DNA from 2 places in the Variovorax sp. Soil_C_17 genome. Region 1 is predicted to be linked to the other one. Evidence: predicted binding sites of a transcription regulator. Region 1 holds the regulator's gene; the other holds the start of a gene.

What was found. Region 1 encodes LexA, which represses DNA repair genes until DNA is damaged. Its sites were predicted from a motif close to ACTGTATNNNNATACAGT; they were not measured.
Region 2: the regulator LexA is predicted to act here: its motif matches at 2,093-2,110, upstream of AC3A6Y_RS25700 (PA0069 family radical SAM protein).

Annotation. Positions count from the first base shown of each region.
Region 1 is NZ_JBDGIT010000003.1:544,034-547,436, reverse strand. Features, by position in the region: gene AC3A6Y_RS17730 (D-2-hydroxyacid dehydrogenase family protein) at 1-902, opposite strand, end outside; gene AC3A6Y_RS17725 (hypothetical protein) at 1,104-1,454, opposite strand; gene lexA (transcriptional repressor LexA) at 1,603-2,277, opposite strand; gene AC3A6Y_RS17715 (asparaginase) at 2,352-3,344, shown strand; gene AC3A6Y_RS17710 (hypothetical protein) at 3,349-3,403, shown strand, end outside.
Region 2 is NZ_JBDGIT010000006.1:179,382-182,784, reverse strand. Features, by position in the region: gene AC3A6Y_RS25705 (efflux transporter outer membrane subunit) at 1-1,034, shown strand, start outside; gene AC3A6Y_RS25700 (PA0069 family radical SAM protein) at 985-2,073, opposite strand; gene AC3A6Y_RS25695 (transcriptional regulator) at 2,256-2,573, shown strand; gene AC3A6Y_RS25690 (BrnA antitoxin family protein) at 2,560-2,859, shown strand; gene add (adenosine deaminase) at 2,984-3,403, shown strand, end outside.

The DNA of each region.
Region 1 (3,403 bases):
TCCTGTTCGACGTAGCCGATGTGCGGCGTGCAGATGCAGTTTTCCAGCCGCAGCAGGGCGTGGCCCTGCAGGGGCGGCTCGCTCTCGAAGACGTCGATGGCCGCCAGTCCGGGCCGGCCGCGGTTGAGCGCGGCGAGCAGCGCGTCCTGCTCCATCAGCTCGGCGCGCGAGGTGTTGACGAAGAGGGCGGTGGGCTTCATGCGCGAGAGGTCCTCGAGCGTGACCAGACCGCGGGTCTCCTCGGTGAGCCGCAGGTGGATGGACAGCACGTCGGCTGCGGCGAAGAAGGCTTCGCGGTTGGGCGCCACCTGGAAGCCGTCGGAGCGCGCGCGCGCACAGCTTTCTTCGCGGCCCCAGATCACGACCTGCATGCCGAAGGCCTGCCCGTAACGCGCCACCAGTTGGCCGATGCGGCCATAGCCCCAGATGCAGAGCGTCTTGCCCTTGAGCACGGAACCCAGCCCGAAGTTGGCCGGCATGGAAGCGGATTTGAGGCCCGACTGCTGCCAGGCGCCATGCTTGAGGTTGCTGATGTACTGCGGCAGCCGGCGCATTGCCGCCATGATCAGCGCCCAGGTGAGTTCGGCCGGCGCAAGCGGCGAACCCGAGCCCTCGGCGACCGCCACGCCGTGCTCCGTGCAGGCATTGACGTCGATGTGCTGGCCGGCGCGCCCGGTCTGCGAGATGAGCTTGAGCTTGGGAAGCTTTTCGATCAGCTGGCGCGAGATCTGGGTGCGTTCGCGGATCAGCACGATCACGTCGGCGTCCTTGAGCCGCACCGAGAGTTGCCCGATGCCCTTGACGGTGTTGGTGTAGACCTTGGCGGCATACGCGTCGAGCTTGGAGGCGCAGCGCAGCTTGCGCACTGCGTCCTGGTAGTCGTCGAGGATCACGATGTTCATGGCGTGCCATTGTGCCTCGCACCATCCGCGGGGCTGCGTGCCGTGCGCCAGAAGCGCAGGGCGCTTCTGGGATATGGCCGCGGCATGCTCGCGAAATCCGTGTGGAATGCCGGCGGAATTGCCCGCGGAGCGCCCGCGCAAGTTTGCGCGGATCTGCCCGCGCCTCGGGCGCTCAGCGCGCCTGGCAGTGGGTCGCTGTACTCAATGCAGGCGGCCCGACGACGGCGTTGCGCCGGCTGCCTCCAATGCGGCCAGCCGATCGAGCTCGGCGCAGACATCGGCCATGCGGCCGGAGATCACGACCCGGCCCGTGCCCGGGCCGTTGGGTTGCGCATCGACCATGCGCACCACGCGCAGCGGCCGAGCCGGCGCTGAAAAGTGGGACAAGTGGGACAAGTGAGACGTTGGCGCGGCAGGCCGCGCGGCGCAACTGGGCCGGATGCCGACGTAGCGCAGGCCGGAGGCGCTGCGGCGGCGCGACGGCATCCAGCGGCTGGCCAGCGATTGAAGGGGTGTGAACAGGTCGACGAGGCTGAGCAGAGCGATTCCCATGTGAACTCCATGAAGGTCAGAGATTGAACACAGGCAGGATTGCTGTCATCGGCCGCGACAGGGTGATGGCCCTTGGCCATACGCCCGCCACCTGTCGTAGCCGGTGGGACGGCAAGGGCCGATTTCGCCCATGCCGCCTTGTGCGGATCTACATCAGCATCGTGTTGCGGATGAGGCCGACAGCCAGGCCTTCGATCTCGAAAGGCTCGCCGGGCTGCACGATGATGGTGGGGTAGTCGGGGTTCTCGGCGTGCAGCTCGATAACCTGCTTGTTGCGCTTGAGGCGCTTGACCGTGACCTCGTCGCCCAGCCGTGCCACGACGATCTGGCCGTTGCGGGCTTCCTTGGTGGCCTGCACCGCAAGCAGGTCGCCGTCCATGATGCCGGCGTCGCGCATGGACATGCCGCGCACCTTGAGCAGGTAGTCGGGCTGGCGCTGGAACAGGGTGTTCTCGACGTAGTAGGTCTGGTCCACGTGCTCCTGCGCCAGGATGGGCGAGCCCGCGGCCACGCGGCCGATCAGCGGCAGGGCGAGCTGTGCCATGCCGGGCAGCGACAACGAGAACTGGTTGTTGCGCGATTCGTTCAGCGAGCGCAGTGCGTCGCCCTTGAGGCGGATGCCGCGCGACGTGCCGCTCACGAGTTCGATGACGCCCTTGCGCGCCAGGGCCTGGAGGTGTTCCTCGGCCGCATTGGCGGATTTGAAGCCCAGTTCGGCGGCGATCTCGGCGCGCGTGGGCGGCGCGCCGGTGCGCGCGATGGCGCTTTGGATCAAGTCCAGAATCTGTTGCTGGCGGGCGGTAAGCTTGGCGGCGAACTGCATTGACGACTCCTTGCGGCACTGGCTGCATATCCAGTACCTGTATTTTTAACCAGTTTCGGGAGCTTTGGCAAGCCATGGCCGACAACGACAGCGAAATCAGGCGACGCGTGATCGTGCTGGGCACGGGCGGCACGATCGCGGGCCGCGCTGGCAGCGCGGGCGACAACGTGGGCTACACCGCCGGTCAGGTGGGCGTGACCGAGCTGCTGGAGGGCATCGCCGCGCCCGCCGGCATCGTGCTGCAGACCGAGCAGGTGGCGCAGGTCGACAGCAAGGACATGAGCTTCTCGATCTGGCGCCGGCTGGCCGAACGCTGCGCCCATTGGCTGGCCGAGCCCGATGTCGCCGGTCTGGTCGTCACCCACGGCACCGACACGCTGGAGGAAACCGCCTTCTTCCTTCAGTCGGTGCTGGCGCCTTCCAAGCCGGTCGTGCTCACCTGCGCGATGCGGCCGGCCACGGCGCTGACGCCCGATGGCCCGCAGAACGTTCGCGATGCCGTCGCCGTTGCCGCGAGCCCGGGTGCGCGGGGCGTCGTGGCGGTCTGCGCGGGCACGGTACACAGCGCCTTCGATGTGCAGAAGGTGCATACCTACCGCATCGACGCCTTCGATTCCGGCGATGCGGGACCCGTGGCTTATGTGGAGGAGGGCGCCTTGCGCGAGCTCAGGAGCTGGCCGACCTCGCCGTCCGAGCCGGCCCGCCGTTGCTTCGAGCTGATGCGGCAGGCCGAGCGCTGGCCCCGCGTGGAGATCGTGCTCAGCCACGCAGAGGCGCGCGGCAGCATCGTCGATGTGTTGATCCGGGAGCAACAGCCAGGTGCTGCGGAGCCGGTGCAGGGCCTGGTGCTGGCGGCCACCGGCAACGGCACCCTGCACGAATCGCTCGAAGCAGCCGCGCTGCGGGCACAGGCGGCGGGCATTGCGGTGGTCCGTGCCACCCGCTGCATGCAGGGGCGCATTCTTCCCACGCCTGGCGCTGTGCTGCGCGATGCGGGCGCGCTGACCCCGGTGAAGGCGCGCATCGCGCTGGCGTTGGAACTGCTGGCGACCCAGCCCGGCGGCTGAAGGCATGTTCGAGGCCCTGCGCTCGCATGCCTGGGTCTACCCGGCGCTGGAGGTGGTGC
Region 2 (3,403 bases), on a different contig from region 1:
CGACCGCTTCCGCGGCGCAGTCGGCTGCCGACGTGGAGAACACGCGCCTCCTGCTCACCACCGACCTCGCCTCGGCCTATTTCAACCTGCGCGCCACCGACATCGAGCTCGACGTGCTGTCGCGCTCGATCGCGCTGCAGCGCCGCGCGCTCGAGCTCGTCACGGCACGCCACGACCTCGGCGCCGTCTCCGGGGTCGATGTGGCGCAGCAGCAGGCTCTGCTCGACAGCACGCTCGCGCAAGTCGATGTGCTGAAAAAGCAGCGCTCGCAGTACGAGCATGCGCTCGCCACCCTGAGCGGCACGCCGGCGCCCGGCTTTGCGCTGGCGGCCGACCTGCGCCCCATCGTGCCGCCGGCCATTCCGCTCGGCGTGCCCTCGGAAGCGCTGGAGCGGCGGCCCGACGTCGCCTCGGCCGAGCGCGCGATGGCCGCGGCCAATGCGCAGATCGGCGTCGCGACCGCGGCCTTTTATCCCAGCGTGATGCTGACGCCGACGGTGGGCGTCGACAGCCGCATGATCGAGACCTTGTTCGATGCGCCCAGCCTGCTGTGGTCGGTGGGCGTGTCGGCGACGCAGGTGCTGTTCGACGGCGGGCGCATCCGCGCCAACGTGGACTTCGCGCAGGCCGGCTACGAAGGCACGGTGGCCAACTACCGGCGCGTGGTGCTGACGGCGATGCAGGAGGCGGAGGACGGCATCACCGGCCTGGCCGCGCTCGACCGCGCGGTTGCGCAATCGCTCGCCGCCGTCGAGTCGGCGCGCCGCGTGCTCGATATGGCGACCAGCCGCTACGAGGGCGGCGCCTCGACCTACCTCGACGTGATCAGCGCCCAGCAGTCCTTGCTGGTTGCCGAGCGCCAGGCCGCGCAGCTGCAGGGCCAGCGCCTGCTGACCTCGGTCTTTCTCGTGAAGGCACTGGGCGGCGACTGGTGCGGTGTGCAATCGCGCGGAGCGAGCGGGAGCGCGAGCGCGAGTGCCGACGCTAGAACAGACTGCCCTGCCCCGCTGCGCCGGGTGGCCGGAACGCGCTGAGGTCGAGCGCGACGCGCTCGCGGTTGAAGCCCAGGCGATGCGTCGCCTTCTCGAAGCGCTGGCGGATCAGCTCGGCCCACAGGCCGCTGCCGACCATGCGGGTGCCGAAGGCGGCGTCATAGTCTTTGCCGCCGCGCATCTCGCGGATGCGCGCCATGATGCGGCCCGCGCGCTGCGGGTAATGCAGCTCCAGCCACTGCTTGAAGAGCGGCGCCACCTCCCAGGGCAGGCGGATCACCGTGTAGAAGGCGCTGCGCGCGCCGGCCTCCCAGGCGGCCTCGAGCACCTTCTCCATGTCCTCGGTGACGAAGGGGATCTGCGGCGCCACGCTCACCCCCACCGGCACGCCCGCTTCGGCCAGCGTGCGCACCGTGCGCAGCCGGCGGTGCGGCGCGGCGGCACGCGGCTCCAGCTTGCGCGCGAGCTCGCCGTCGAGCGTGGTGATGGTGACGTAGACCGCCGCCAGGTGCTGCGCCGCCATCGGCGCGATCACGTCCAGGTCGCGCTCGACGGCGCTGGACTTGGTGACCAGGCCGAAGGGATGGCGCACCTCCTGGAGCAACTCGATCACCGAGCGCGTCAGGCGCAGCTCGCGCTCGATCGGCTGGTAGCAGTCGGTTGCAGTACCGATCGCCAGGTTTTGCGGCCTGTAGCTGCGCCGGCCCAGTTCGGCACGCAGCACCTCCACGATGTTGCGCTTGGCGATCAGCTTGGTCTCGAAGTCCAGGCCGGGCGAGAGATTCAGGTAGCTGTGGGTCGGCCGCGCGAAGCAGTAGATGCACCCGTGCTCGCAGCCTCGGTAGGGGTTGATCGAGCGATCGAAGGGGATGTCCGGCGAGTCGTTTTCGCTCAGCACCGACTTGACGTCCTCGAAGCGCACCTCGGTCTGCAGGGGCGGCAGCGGCTCGCCGGAGCCCTCTTCGAGCGTGCCCCAGCCGTCGTCGAAGGCATCGCGCTCGTCGCGCTCGAAACGGTGGGGCAGGCGGGTCGCGGCGCCGCGGCCCTTGATGGCGTGGAGGGGAATGAAAGCATCGGGCATGGTCTTTCAACCTCGAATGACTGGATGGATATACAGTATTCCACCAATCGACTTGACGTGCACGCGGGTTCGCACTCGCGCCACCACCCACTTGCGTATAGAGAGAGAGAGGGTCAGCCATGGGCACCTCGCTACAAGCAATTCCCTGGGTTAGTTTACTTGTTACTACAATAAATTAAAAAATGCTGACCGTTATCGAGACGCCCGAATTCATCGCTTGGTCTGCCAAGGTCTGGTCTGATGCCGAGCGCATGGAATTCATCGACTGGATCTCGGAAAACCCGGAGGCTGGCGACGTGATTCCCGGCTCCGGCAGCCTGCGCAAGGTGCGCTGGGTGCGCGCCGGCATGGGCAAGCGCGGCGGCGCTCGGGTGATCTACTTCATCCGTACAGCACGCAACGAAGTGGTCTTGGTCCTGGTCTACGCCAAGGCCAAGTTCGACAACATCAGCACCCATGTGCTGAAGGCGATCAAGGAGAAACTCGATGCCCAAGACTAAGGATCCGGAAATGGCCGAGTTCGAGGCCGCTCTGCTGCGCAGCATTGATCAAGCACAGCGCGGCGAACATGCGGCGGCCCACACCCCCGCGCAGATTGCAGCGCGCAAGCGCGGGCGGCCTGTGGGCAGCGTCAAGGAAGATGCGAAGGTGTCGACGACGATTCGCTTCGACGCCGACGTGCTGGCAGGCCTCAAGGCGACCGGGCCGGGATGGCAGACACGCGCGAATGACGCATTACGCGCAGCCCTGAAGGCAGGACGATTGAAGGCGGAACCGACGCACTGACGGACCTGTCCGCGCGTGCGCGACACGATCCGGGTGGCGGCCGGGTTGCAACAGCGGCTCCGTCCAGGGGTGCCCAGGCGCCGGCATTTTGCTTGTGGCGGGTGCGCTCACTAAACTGCCCCGGATGACGCCCGCGCCCGCTCCCCTCGACGCCTTCCTGCACGCGATCCCGAAGGTCGAGCTGCACTGCCATCTGTTCGGCACCGTTCGCCACGCCACCTTCGCGGCGCTCAACCGCCGAGCCGGTGCGCCGCTCGCCGAGCAGGAGGTGCAGGACTTCTACACGCGCGGCGAGAAGCCCGTCGGCGTGCTGCGCGTGCTGCGCGCGCTCGATGCCCACCTGGTGCGCACGGCCGACGACCTGCACCTTCTGGCCTTCGAGTACCTGGAGGACGCCGCGGCCCATCACGTTCGCTACAGCGAGTTTTTCTGGAACCCGACCGGCACCGTGCACGCCTCCGGCATCGACTACCGCGCGGCGCAGGAGGCGATCGTGCGCGCCATCCACGACGCGCAGCGCGACTTCGGCATCACGGGCAGGCTG